Regions from separate parts of the Shewanella sp. GXUN23E genome, predicted to be linked through region 1. Evidence: predicted binding sites of a transcription regulator. Region 1 holds the regulator's gene; the other holds the start of a gene.
What was found. The regulator ArgR, encoded in region 1, controls arginine synthesis, uptake and breakdown. The targets are predictions, from matches to a motif close to ANTGAATANNTATTCANT.
Positions count from the first base shown of each region.

Region 2: a site for ArgR is predicted at 3,677-3,694, ahead of argA (amino-acid N-acetyltransferase). Genes of this name have one in related genera too.

Region 1 covers NZ_JBOZWP010000001.1:269,169-276,350, reverse strand. The annotation lists gene ggt (gamma-glutamyltransferase) at 70-1,764, shown strand; gene ACRRUX_RS01185 (Dyp-type peroxidase) at 1,949-2,884, shown strand; gene argR (transcriptional regulator ArgR) at 2,954-3,424, opposite strand; gene mdh (malate dehydrogenase) at 3,712-4,647, shown strand; partial or broken gene folX (dihydroneopterin triphosphate 2'-epimerase) at 4,922-5,266, shown strand; gene folM (dihydromonapterin reductase) at 5,371-6,099, shown strand; gene ACRRUX_RS01160 (methyl-accepting chemotaxis protein) at 6,253-7,182, shown strand, end outside.
Region 2 covers NZ_JBOZWP010000009.1:43,545-50,726, forward strand. The annotation lists gene ACRRUX_RS09960 (thioesterase family protein) at 105-581, shown strand; gene rarD (EamA family transporter RarD) at 709-1,611, shown strand; gene ACRRUX_RS09970 (PH domain-containing protein) at 1,750-2,259, opposite strand; gene argA (amino-acid N-acetyltransferase) at 2,325-3,659, opposite strand; gene rpmG (50S ribosomal protein L33) at 3,859-4,032, opposite strand; gene rpmB (50S ribosomal protein L28) at 4,039-4,275, opposite strand; gene radC (RadC family protein) at 4,397-5,074, opposite strand; gene coaBC (bifunctional phosphopantothenoylcysteine decarboxylase/phosphopantothenate--cysteine ligase CoaBC) at 5,365-6,561, shown strand; gene dut (dUTP diphosphatase) at 6,558-7,016, shown strand; gene slmA (nucleoid occlusion factor SlmA) at 7,152-7,182, shown strand, end outside.

The DNA.
Region 1 (7,182 bases):
GGTTTCGTTTTCACATCATTGTGTTAGCTTAGACAGAGCAAAAACTGCACAGTGACAGTAACAATGAAAATGATAATAAGGAGAGGGGTATGGCTGGCGGTGCTGCTGGCATTCCCCGGATGGACCATGGACAGAATCACCGGCAAGTCGTTTGCAACGCGTTCAGAGGTTTATGCAACCCAGGGAATGGCGGCAACCAGTCAGCCTCTGGCAACCCAGGTCGCACTGGATATACTCAAACAGGGTGGCAATGCCGTTGATGCGGCCATCGCCGCCAACGCCATGCTGGGATTGGTGGAGCCTACCGGCGCTGGAATTGGCGGCGATTTGTTCGCAATTGTCTGGTCTGCCAAAGATAAACGCCTCTATGGCCTGAATGCGTCGGGCCGCAGTCCAAAATCTCTGACTCTCGATATGTTGACTGCCATGGGGCTGGAATACCTGCCGCCTTATGGACCTTTGTCTGTCTCTGTGCCCGGCACTGTCGATGGCTGGTTTGAATTGCATGACAGATTTGGCAAGCTGCCCATGACGGCCATTCTCAATCCTTCCATCGAGTATGCCGAACAGGGTTTTCCGGTGTCTGAGCTTATTGCCTATTACCTGCAGAAAAACGCTGCGCGGTTAGCGCAATATCCGGGCTTTGCGCAGGTATTCATGCCAGCGGGTAAGACGCCTGCGACCGGCGAACTGTTCCGTAATCCCGCGCTTGCAAGCAGTTACCGCAAAATTTCAAAGGGTGGCCGCGAGGCCTTCTACAAAGGCGAAATCGCCCGCACCATCGCGCAGTACATGCAATCTCAGGGGGGATATCTCTCCTATGAGGATTTGGCCTCCCACACCAGCGAGTGGGTTGACCCAGTGGCGGTAAATTACCGAGGTTATGATCTTTGGGAATTGCCGCCCAATGGTCAGGGCATAGCAGCACAGCAGATTCTGAAAACCCTTGAGCCTTTTGATTTGGCAAAGATGGGGCAGACCAGCGCCGAGTATGTGCACTTGTTTGTCGAGGCCAAGAAACTGGCCTTTGCCGACAGGGCGAAATTCTATGCTGATCCAGCTTTTAACGATATTCCGGTAGCGGCACTGATTTCAGAACAATATAACCGTGAGCGTGCCGGACTTATCGATCCTGGCAAAGCTGCCAAAAGCGTGGCACCGGGGAATCCCAATCTGCAACATGGTGACACTGTTTACCTCACCACTGCTGATCGGGACGGTAATATGGTGTCGCTTATTCAAAGTAATTTCCGCGGTATGGGCTCGGGAATGACTCCGCCAGGACTTGGTTTTGTGCTGCAGGACCGGGGGCAGCTATTCGATTTGACACCCGGGCGGTTCAATTCCTATGCGCCGGGTAAGCGGCCGTTTCACACTATTATTCCGGCTTTTGTGACCAAAGATGGTCAGCCATGGTTGAGTTTCGGCGTAATGGGTGGTGCAACTCAGCCGCAGATGCATGCGCAGATCATGATCAATCTGATTGATTTTGGTATGAATCTGCAGGAAGCCGGGGATGCGCCGCGGATTGTACATTCGCACTCCGCTCAGCCCACAGGTGAGACCATGACAGACGGCGGCTATGTGAGTCTGGAGTCAGGCTTCCCGATGGAAACCCGCAGAGAACTGGCCGAAAAAGGGCACGTTATTCGCGACAGTGTGGGGATATTCGGCGGCTATCAGGCTATCGGCAGGGATGTACAGCGCGGTGTTTACCGCGGGGCATCCGAGAGTCGCAAGGATGGTCAGGCAGCAGGTTATTAACGTCGGCCTGTGGTTGCTTGATGAGCACACCCAATAGCCGATTGGCACCCAGCAAAGTCTGTTAAATCAGCGGATTTGGGTTATGTCACATTTTTACACCTGAGTGTGCTGTCTGTATGCAGATTGGGGTAAAGTTGCAACCCTATGTTGCCGACAAATTTCAAATGCACAAGGTGAGATGATAATGGAAAACCAGGTTATGCCCCGTGAACAACTTGGAGTCTGCGCGGAAGGGAACTTACACAGTGTTTACCTGATGTTTAATGCCAATGATGGCGTGGAACAACAGTTGCGCCCCTGTCTTGCCAATGTCGCTCAGTATATTCATGAACTGGCGGATCAGTATGCCGACAGTGCCTTCAACGGCTTTGTGGCCATTGGTGCCAATTTCTGGGATGCGCTGTATCCCCACGCCCGTCCGGCTCAGCTAAAGCCATTCCCGGCTATGGAAGCGGGGAATCGCGATGCCCCGGCTATTGAGTTTGATCTGTTTGTGCACCTTCGCTGTGACCGGCTGGATATTCTGCATCTGGTGGCCAATGAAGTGGCTCAGATGCTGGAAGGATTGGTTGAGCTGGTTGATGAAGAGCGGGGATTCCGCTTTATGGACAATCGCGATCTGACCGGGTTTGTGGATGGAACTGAAAATCCCAAAGGTCGTCATCGTCAGCAGGTTGCACTGGTAGGAGAGGAGGATGTGGGATTTACCGGTGGCAGCTATGTGCATGTGCAGAAGTATGCCCATAACCTGAGCAAGTGGCATCGTTTGCCAATCAAAAAACAGGAAGACATCATTGGCCGTACCAAGCAGGATAATATTGAGTATGCCTCTGAAGACAAGCCGCTGACCAGTCATATCAAGCGGGTGAATCTGAAGGATGAGCAGGGAAACTCTATGGAAATCCTGCGTCAGAGTATGCCCTACGGCAGTGTACGTGAGCAGGGACTGATGTTTATTTCTGTGTGCCGTACATCCAGTCATTTCGAAAAAATGCTGGCATCCATGGTTCATGGTGATGGAGCAGGTCATCATGATCACCTGATGCACTTTACCCAGGCGTTGACCGGCTCATCGTTCTTTGCGCCATCGCTGGATTATATGCTCAGGTATGCAGATTGAGCTGAAGCAATAAATCGACATGATACAAAAAACGCGCCGGATGGCGCGTTTTTTGTCAATGTCACAGAATCACTCTGTGTAATTGAACAGATCTTTGACTGTGTCCAGCGTACTTTCAATATCCTTGATATTGGCCGGGCAAATAAAGATGGTGTCATCTCCGGCAATGGTACCCAGGATGCCTTCCGGCTTGCCCATGGAATCAAGCAGTCTGGCAATCAACTGTGCGGCACCAGGGCTGGTACGCACCACTATCATGGCCTGGTTGTGGTCAACGTCCAGTACCAGATTTTTTACCGGACTGCCGGCAGTGGGAACCCCCAGTTCAGCTGGCAAACAATACACCATCTCCTGCTTGGCATTGCGGGTGCGCACTGCGCCAAATTTGCTCAGCATTCGGGAGACTTTGGACTGGTTGATATTGCTGAATCCTTCAGCCTGCAAGGCGGTCACGATTTCGCTTTGAGAGCCGAAACGCTCCTCTTTCAGCAGCGCTTTGAACACCTTGATGAGTTCATCCTGATTTTTGCTTGTGGTCATAAGTTTTTCATCTTATTCATTCGACCCGGAGATTGTGAATACCAGCGGCAAATATGTCAACATTTTGCCGCTTTTGGTGAATAAAAATGCATTAAGGCACAAGGTTGAATTAGTTTCAGCCAGCACTGTGATGCTGATTTCATAAAGGATGTCAGCAAATTGCACCACTCCAATGGAGGGGCATTCGGCTTAAGTCTCATTGATATTTGGATGACGATAAAGTAATGTGGCGCCATCATGGAATTGGATGTATGTCACATATATCCGAAGCTTAGACGGAGATAACTATGAAAGTTGCTGTTCTTGGTGCTGCTGGTGGTATTGGTCAGGCCCTGGCGTTGTTGTTGAAAACCCAACTGCCTGCCGGTTCGAAATTGTCCCTGTATGATATTGCACCTGTTACCCCGGGTGTTGCTGTGGATCTGAGCCATATCCCCACTGACGTAGATGTAAAGGGATTTGCTGGCGAGGACCCAACTCCTGCGCTGGAAGGCGCTGATATCGTACTTATCTCTGCGGGTGTTGCCCGTAAGCCAGGTATGGATCGCAGCGATCTGTTCAATATCAATGCCGGCATTGTGCGCAACCTGATTGAAAAGGTTGCAGTAACCTGTCCAAAAGCCTTGGTCGGTGTGATCACCAACCCGGTTAACACGACTGTGGCTATTGCTGCTGAAGTGCTGAAAAAGGCCGGTGTTTATGACAAGAACCGTCTGTTCGGCGTGACCACTCTGGACGTTATCCGCTCCGAAACCTTTATTGCAGAAGCAAAAGGCCTGAAAGTGGACGATGTAAAGATCAATGTGATTGGTGGCCACAGCGGCGTAACCATTCTGCCTTTGCTGTCTCAGGTGGAAGGTGTGACCTTCTCCGACGAGGAAGTGGCTGCATTGACCCACCGTATCCAGAATGCCGGTACTGAAGTGGTTGAAGCCAAAGCCGGTGGCGGCAGTGCGACGCTGTCCATGGGGCAGGCAGCATTCCGTTTCTGTATGTCACTGGTTCGTGGCCTGCAGGGGCAAGCCAATGTAGTTGAATGTGCTTACATTGATGGTGGCAGTGAGCATGCGGTTTTCTTCGCCCAACCAGTGCTGCTGGGTAAAAACGGCGTGGAAAAAGTGCTGCCTTACGGTGAAATCAGTGCGTTCGAAGCCAATGCCCGTGATGGTATGCTCGATACCCTGAAAGGTGATATTCAGTTGGGTGTGGACTTCGTCAAGTAATCCAGACCGTTGCAGCTGCTTAAAATAAAAGCGAAGGCCTGACCTTCGCTTTTTTTATGCCTTGATTGCCCGCCTTGCATGGAGTTGGCACCGGTCGTTGAGTGCTCTGTCATCCAAGGCTTGTTCCGCTGCTGTAGGATTCGGTAAGTGTGTTGAGCAAACCCTGTTCATTCTTCATGATCAATGAGTTAACCTTCAGAACAGGTTGATCTTGCAGCAACTGACAGACGTATTTCGGGAGTAACATATGCCACACAGAGTAACCTCCATGGTGCTGAGCCATGCCATTATCAGGGTGACCAATCTCAGATTAAGAACCTATATAGGTTTTAACCCGGAAGAGCAGCAGAAACAGCAGGATGTGATTATCAATATGGAAATCCATTATCCTGCAGACAAGTCGTTTGAAACAGACAATGTTGCCGATGCCCTCAACTACAAAACCATCACCAAGAGAGTTATTCAGCATGTCGAAGAGGGACGGTTTCTGTTGCTGGAAAAGCTGGTGGCCGATCTTTTGGCCATTGCCGGCGAGCATCCCAGTGTTACCCTGGCAAGGGTCACGGTGGACAAACCCCATGCGCTGCGCTTTGCCGATTCGGTGTCGTTAACGCTGGAGAGCCGTGCTCTACCAGTGGCGGAGTCATCGCTTTCTGGTATTGGTGACGCCGGTAGCAGCATGCCTGCTGCCGATTGAGTTGTTAACCTGTAGAGAATCAAACCATGACTGACCCTGCTTTAAAAGCGCCCGCCAATGCGCCGGTTGTCATTACCGGTGTAGGTAAACGCATCGGGCTTTTTCTGGCCCGGACATTTCTTTCCCGGGGGATCCCGGTTGTGGGTACCTATCGAACGCACTATCCTGCCATCGATTCGCTGTTGGAGGCCGGAGCAGATCTCCATCAGGTGGATTTTTATCAGGCGGCTCAGGTAGATGGTTTTATAGAGAAGATCCACCACGGGTATCCTGTACTCAGAGCCATTATTCACAATGCGTCGGATTGGCTGAAGGATGGTGATTTGGCGGATTGCCGGGATGTCATGGCACGAATGATGTGTGTACATGCCAGTGTGCCCTACCAGCTCAATTTGGCGTTTGCCGATAAATTGCGGGCCGGGCGGGGAGATATCATCCATATCAGTGATTTTGTGGCATCCAAAGGCAGCGGGAAGCACATTGCCTATGCTGCCAGCAAGGCGGCCATGGATAATCTGACATTGTCATTTGCCGCCAAACTGGCTCCGCACGTCAAAGTCAACAGCATTGCTCCGGCACTGGTTTGTTTTAATGAGACGGATGATGAGGCATATCGGGTCAAGGCGCTGAGTAAAGCCTTATTGCCAAGAGAAGCCGGTTATGAAGAGCTGCTGGCCTGTGTTGATCTGCTGCTTGCCAGTCATTACATAACCGGACGAATATTGCCTCTGGATGGTGGACGCCATCTCAGATAAGTATCAGGCATGATTTTATGTGCCATTTCCTGTGAGTTCATAAATCCCTGCTATCCTCAATCTTAAGTGTTTTTAACCGTCAAGATGTTGGTTATCAATACAAAGTGATAGAGCAGACGACGATTAATGAATGCCAACAGCAGGAAATAACCCATGTTTAATTTCAAAGCCAAGCAGGAGCCGGCCTCATCAGCTGTTGAACACAGTGCACCGCTGGATGCGGCCATGATTGACTCCATCAAAAACTCCGTTGCCTACATCGAATTTACGCCGGACGGAACCATCAAGGACGCCAATACCCTATTTCTGAATGCGGTGGGATACAGTATTGATGAGATCCGTGGAAAACATCACCGGATGTTTTGTCATCCCAAATATGTCAATTCCCCGCAATATCGTCAGTTTTGGGCGGATTTGGCCAATGGCATGCCACAGGGCGGAATGTTCAGCCGCCTGAACAAAGCCGGTGATGAACTTTGGTTGCAGGCTACTTATATTCCTGTCCGCCATAAAGGCGAAGTAGTGAAGGTGTTTAAGCTGGCGTCAGATATCACTGAACAAAAGCAGCGTCTGGATGAACAGGCCGCCGTATTTCAAGCGTTGGATCGGGCTCAGGCGATTATCGAATTTACCCCCGATGGCACTATTCTCAATGCCAACAAGAATTTCCTCAGCGCCGTAGGTTACAGCAAGGAACAGATTGAGGGTAAACACCACAGAATGTTCTGCACCGACAAATTCTATCAGGATAACCCCGGTTTCTGGGCTGATCTGAAGGCTGGCCAATTCAAGTCAGGCATGTTTGAGCGCCGCGGTGCCGGTGGACAGGTACTGTGGCTCGAAGCCGTATACAACCCCATTATCAGTGGCTCTGGTGAAGTGCAGAAGGTGATTAAGTTCTGCTCTGATATCACCGAGAGAGTGCTGAAAGAACAGGCCGTCAGGGAGGCGGCCGAAGTGGCCTACTCTACCTCGGAAGAGACGGCACAAATCGCAGTGCAGGGAGCGTCTTTGTTACGCAACAGTGTGGAAACTTCAAGTGCCATCGCCGAGCAGGTGCAGCGCACCACCGAATCCATCAAC
Region 2 (7,182 bases), on a different contig from region 1:
AATTGCAAACTCGCCTTGTTCAGCGATAGAGTAAAGACTCAAACACCACAGTCATTTGCACAGGCTGTGGGTAGCGCGCCATTGTGTACTCAGGAAAGGAACTCATGTCACATCCCAGCACAGACCAGATACAGGAACGTGCTTTGGCCATGGTGGCCGAAGTGTTCGATCAACATATCCCCTTTCACAAACTGCTGGGACTGCGTATCGACAGATACGATTTGCAAGGCGTTGAAGTACGGATCACCATGAAACCTGAACTCATCGGCAATATCCACCAGCAGATTTTGCACGGCGGCGTGACCGCGACTGTGCTTGATGTCGTCGGAGGACTCACGGCATTTGCCGGACTGGTGGCCAGCCGGGATGACTGGCAGGAAGAGGAATTGAAAAGTAGGCTGATGACCCTGGGCACCATAGATATGCGGGTGGATTACCTCAGACCGGGCAGAGGTAACATCTTCACAGGTACCGGTCAGGTGATTCGCTCTGGTAACAAAGTATCAGTGTGCAGAATGGAGTTACATAATGAACAGGGTGAGCATATCGCTTTCGGTACAGGGACCTATCTGACCGGCTGATACCGCCGGTTCTGGTTGTATAGACAAGCTGCCTTGCTGTTAGCTGTGCAGGATTCCGGCGGTTTTACTGACATTTCAGACTACAGGCCTTACAATCGCCGGCCCTGACAGACCAATACTGATACCCATGGAAAACACCGAATACCGCAAGGGCGTTATTCTCGCCCTCTGCGCCTACAGCATGTGGGGCTTTGCTCCCCTGTATTTCAAATTACTGGACCAGGTTTCTGCCACTGAAATCCTGCTGCATCGCATCATCTGGTCCTTTGTATTTATGATGATTCTGATGCTGTTTGTTGGCAATTTCAGCAAAGTCCGCGAAATCCTCAAACGCCCCAAACAGCTGGGGATACTTTGTATAACGTCAGTGCTTATCGCGGGCAACTGGCTGCTGTTTATCTGGGCCGTCAACAATGATCACATGCTTGATGCCAGCCTGGGCTATTACATCAATCCACTGTTCAACGTCATGCTGGGTATGGTGTTTTTGGGTGAGCGTCTGCGCAAACTGCAGTGGGTCGCTGTCAGTCTGGCCGCCATCGGCGTACTCATCCAGATTGTCTCCTTTGGCTCAGTACCCGTTGTTTCCATCGGCCTGGCCACCTCGTTTGGGTTGTATGCCCTGCTGCGCAAGAAGGTCAATATTGACGCCCAAAGTGGTCTGCTGCTGGAAACGGCACTGCTGGTACCTCTGGCCCTGGCCTACATGCTGTGGATGCCACAGGAAGCTGGAGCCAACATGCTGACCAACAGCATGGATATGAATTTACTGCTGATGGCGGCAGGCATTGTCACCTCAGTGCCGCTGCTGTGCTTTGCCGGCGCCGCCATACGTATTCCTTTAACCATTCTGGGATTTTTTCAGTACATCGGCCCCAGCATCATGTTTCTACTGGCAATTACCCTGTTTGGCGAGCCCTTCGACATGGAAAAGAGCATCACCTTCGGCTTTATCTGGCTGGCGCTGATCGCATTCACAACAGACATGGTTTATAAACGCCGGCGGGAAATGAAAACGGCCCGCGCCTGATTGCGGGTTGTATATCCCTCACCAGGCTGGGCTCAATTGAGCTTGGGCTGCGCGGCAGTCATTAACCTTTGATGCCGGAAAGCAACAAGGGAGCCAACGGCTCCCTTGTGATTTTGGGTGAAGCAAAACGAAGCATGGTTACAATGCGGCAATCAAGCGCTCGGCATCTGAGGTACTGACAATGATGACATACCCTTTGTGAGTCGGGATCAGTACCTGCGTACCTGTGCCTACCGCCATCAGCGCTTTCTGACCGTCATCCAGCCTGAACCAACCCAGCTGAAACCCCGGCATGCCCATGCCATTGGTGCGCAAGTCCGGCTTCAGACCCGGCTCCTCATTCAGATTAATCTCTCTGACACCACCGGCAATCAGCTCACTGCGCGCCAAGGTCTCGCCATAAAAAGGCACATCCAGACGGAACTGAGTCATATTCAGGCTCACTTCGGCGCTTTGGGCTTTGTACCAAGCCCATGAAAATATCAGAGTTAATCCCAGCACCAGAACAACAGAGATGGATTTGGCGGCAGCAGGCAATGGTTTACGCCACAGAAATACAGCAATCACCACCATCACCAGAGTCAACACCAAAAAACTCAGATTGCCGCTGCTGCCCAAACCAACGATATCGAAATGCTGCTCGTGCATACCTGTATTCCTGTATAGAAAACCACCAGGCATCCAGAGTCACATATCGAGACATATTATGTCAATCAGTTGATCACATCCTTCAACTCCAGCATCAGGATCTTGGATTTGCGCTGGTAGTTGTACAGTTGCTTCTTCTTGGTTGGTAGGGCGTCAACATCCACTATGTTGAAGCCATGTTCCAAAAACCAGTGAATACTGCGGGTGGTCAGTGCAAACAGCCGATCATAACCGCGTCCCTTGGCCTGACCAATGATGTGACGCAGCAGCAAACTGCCGCGATCGGCATCACGGTAGTCAGGATGCACCACCAAACAGGCGAATTCACCGGCGTTGTCTTCTTCAAAGGGATACAGGGCAGCGCAGCCGATGATCAGGCTGTCACGCTCAACCACCATAAACTGCTCAATCTCCATTTCCAGTTGCTCGCGTGAGCGACGCACCAGAATGCCCTGCTCTTCCAACGGACGGATAAGGTTCAGCACCCCGCCGATATCAGCAATGCTGGCACGTCGCAGGCGCTCGGCACTCTCGGTCACTATCTGGGTACCTATGCCATCACGGGTAAACAGCTCCTGCAACAGCGCACCATCCTGTAAATGGCTGATCAGGTGACATCTGGGAACCCCACGACGGCAAGCTTCCACGCAGGCTTCCACAAAGGCTTTTGAGGCCGGACAGATTTGCTCACCGTGCTGAGTCAGATAACTAAGGGCTTCACCCGGCAGGATTTCACTGATCACCGAACCATCCTCATCCAGCAGACCGTGTTGATGGCTGAAACCAATGATTTTGTCCGCCTTGAGGCGAATGGCAATTTGCGTCGCCACCTCTTCGGCGGTCAGATTGAAGCTTTCGCCGGTCACGGAAACTGCCACCGGCCCAACCAGTACGATGCAATCTTTCGCCAACTGCTGCTGCAACCCTTCCACATCAATACGACGCACCCGACCGGACAGGCAATAGTCCACGCCTTCATCCACTCCCAAGGGCTGAGCGATAACGAAGTTACCGCTGACCACATTGATATTGGCTCCCTGCATCGGCGTATTGGATAGTCCCATGGACAGACGGGCCATAATATCGAATTGCAGTGAGCCGCTGACCTGGCGGATGACTTTCAGGCTGGGCTCATCGGTGATCCGCACGCCATGATGAAATACCGCCTCCAGCCCGCGAGCTGCCAATTCAGCATCGATTTGCGGTCTGGCACCGTGCACCAGCACCAACTTGATCCCCAGACTGTGCAGCAGCGCAACATCATTGATGATGGCGCGATACTCCCCATCCTGAATGGCCTCACCACCCAGCATAATGACAAAAGTCTTGCCTCTGTGGGCATTTACATAGGGCGCGGAGTGACGAAAGCTGTCAATCAACTGCGCAGTTGCGGCGTTCAAGGGCATACCTCACATGGAATAAATACAAATTCATTACACGCGAATAATAGTGCATCAAAATTCACATAAAAAGCATTTATTTGCACATATAGAGAATTTTTTGATTGCAATCAGATAACCTGGAATGACGGCAGCCAAATTAAGCCCAAAAAAAAGCCCCCTCAGTTGAGGGGGCTTTCAAGAAACGCTATAGAATCAATTACTTGATCTTGGCTTCTTTGTAGATAACATGCTGACGGATCACAGGATCAAACTTCTTGATCTCCATCTTTTCTGGCATGTTACGCTTGTTCTTGTCAGTAGTGTAGAAGTGACCAGTCTTGGCAGATGATACCAGCTTGATCTTCTCGCGGTTACCTTTAGCTTTAGCCATGATCTATTACACCTTCTCGCCACGGGCACGAAGTTCAGCAACAACTACTTCGATACCTTTCTTATCGATGATACGCATACCTTTAGTGGAAACACGCAGCTGTACAAAGCGCTTTTCAGTTTCCAACCAGAAACGGTGGTTCTGCAGGTTAGGTAAAAAACGACGACGGGTCGCGTTTTTTGCGTGCGAACGGTTGTTACCAACCATTGGTCGCTTGCCAGTTACTTGGCATACTCTTGACATGTCAATCTTCTCCAAAAAACAATTTTAACGCTCGAGCATTAATGTGCCTCGTATGGCCGTCGCCCGAGGCACACGAAGGGCGCATTTTATACAGGATTGCAGGGGAAAGATCAAGCGGTGATTAAGTAATCCACCCTCGTTCCGCGAAGGATACAATCTCGCGATCCCCTACTACCATATGATCCAGCAAGGATACGTCTATGGTTGCCAACGCATTTTTCAATCGCTCAGTAATTCGCCTGTCAGCCTGACTGGGCTCGGCGATACCAGACGGATGATTGTGGCAAACAATGACGGCAGCCGCATTGTTCTCCAGCACCAGAGACACCACTTCGCGTGGATAAACCGACGCAGAATCTATGGTTCCCCGGAATAATTCAACGAATTGAATCACCCTGTGCTGACTGTCCAGTAGCAAAATGGCAAACACTTCATAAGGCCTGTCTGCCAACTGCGTCATCAGATAATCCCGGGTTAAATCAGGATTGGTCAACACCTGCCCTCGCAGCAGGTTTTCGCGGGCAATACGGCGCGCAAGTTCTGCGGCCGCCTGAAGCTGCGCGTATTTTACCGATCCCACACCACGAAGTCGACACACCTTCGACTTTGGAGCGCAAAAGAGTGCGCGGATCCCACCAAATTCGGCTAAAAGTCGCCTGCCGAGGGTCACCGCACTCTCTCCCGGCGTACCATTTCGCAGTAAAACTGCCAGCAACTCGGCATCAGACAAGCTGCTGCAACCTTTGGTCAGCAACTTATCCCGCGGGCCTTCTCCTTCCGGCCAATCCTTGATCCCCATGTTCTTTCCCTGTGCGATTAACTCTCACAAGTATGGCCCAGAATTGATTTTGTCAGCCTGCGCTCACCACAGCGGTATCTCGCGCCAGCCTCCAATTCCGTGGCAGCCGGTGCGCAAATGTCACTTTCACGGCAGCAAATGACAATCAAATACATTAAGAACGATATTTGCCTTGCATGAGTTGGTGCGCAAAACAGAGAAATCACGGCTTCCTGAAGTCACACGGATACCTAACCCAAAAGGGAATATGATAAGGTTAGCGCCTCTGGATTGAGCCTTGGACAATAACCGTGAGCCTGAATCACAAGAAAATTCTGCTGGGTATCGGCGGGGGTATCGCCGCCTACAAGAGTGCCGACCTGGTACGCCGCCTTAAAGAGCGCGGCGCCGAAGTGCGGGTCGTAATGACCCAAAGCGCCATGGAATTTATTACACCGCTGACACTGCAGGCACTCAGTGGTCATCCGGTGGCCTCAGATCTGCTGGATCCTGCGGCTGAAGCCGCAATGGGCCACATAGAGCTGGCCCGCTGGGCAGATCTGTTTATCATCGCCCCGGCCACTGCCAATGTGCTGGCCCGAATGCAGGCTGGCATGGCTGACGAGCTGCTGACCACCTGCGCACTGGCAACCGGTTCGCCGGTAGTTGTCTGTCCGGCAATGAATCAGCAGATGTATATACATGCAGCGACTCAACATAACCTCAGGGTATTGGGTGAACGCGGCGTGCATATCTGGGGACCGGACAGCGGCAGCCAGGCCTGCGGCGAAGTGGGCCCTGGACGTATGCTGGAGCCATTGGATATTGCCAAACGTGCAGAAGCCTTCTTTGGTAATAAACCGCTTAAAGGTCAAAAGCTGCTGCTGACCGCCGGCCCCACCCGCGAAGCCATTGACCCGGTGCGTTATATCTCCAACCACAGTTCAGGCAAAATGGGCTTTGCCATCGCTGCCAAAGCCGCCGAGATGGGCGCGCAGGTGACCTTGGTTACCGGCCCGGTGAATCTGCCTACACCCGCAGGCGTACAGCGCATCGATGTGCAATCGGCGCAGCAGATGCTGGAGGCAGTGATGGCTGAAGTCAAAGGTCAGGATATTTTTATCGGCTGCGCCGCCGTGGCCGACTACCGTATCGACAAAATTGCCGATGCCAAGATCAAAAAATCTGCCGAGACCATGCAACTTGCACTGGTGCGCAATCCTGATATCTTAGCGACGGTCGCCGCGCTGGCAGATAAACCTTTCACCGTAGGTTTTGCCGCTGAAACCCATGATGTCGAGCATTACGCCAAAGACAAAATGCAGCGCAAACAACTGGATATGATTGCCGCCAACGATGTCTCCACGCCGGGACAAGGCTTCAACGCCGATACCAACGCACTCAAAGTCTTCTGGCCAGAAGGCTGTGAAGAGCTGCCTGCGACCGATAAGCACACTCTTGCCGGGCAACTGCTCGGTGTGATCGCCAGAGTTAAAGAAGCACGATGAAAACACCTATTGAACTGAAAATCCTCGATTCCCGTATCGGCTCAGAATTCCCGTTGCCAGCCTATGCCACCCCAGGCAGTGCTGGCATGGATCTGCGCGCCATGACAGACACAGCGCTGACCATAGCGCCGGGTGAAACTGTGCTGATCCCAACCGGCATCGCCGTCCATGTTGCCGATCCTGCTCTGGCAGCCGTCATTCTGCCCCGCTCTGGCCTGGGCCATAAGCACGGTATCGTGCTGGGTAATCTGGTTGGCCTTATCGATTCTGATTATCAGGGCCCGCTGATGGTGTCCTGCTGGAACCGCAGCAGTGAACCTTTCACCATTGAAATCGGCGACCGCTTGGCACAACTGGTTTTCGTACCCGTAGTACAGGCAGAATTCCGTCTGGTGGATGAATTTGCCAGCTCAGATCGTGGCGAAGGTGGATTCGGTCACTCAGGAACCAAATAAGCACTCAGGTTCCCAATAATAATACCCAGCCCCAGGTTGACCTGCGCCGGTGCGATGCCATTGCATCGCCCTGAGTGGCGGCAGGAAACGAAGTTGGAAGCTGACAAAAGTTGTAATTGAGCGAAGGATACTGCAATGGCCGTAAGCCAAAAAATCAACCGGCGTG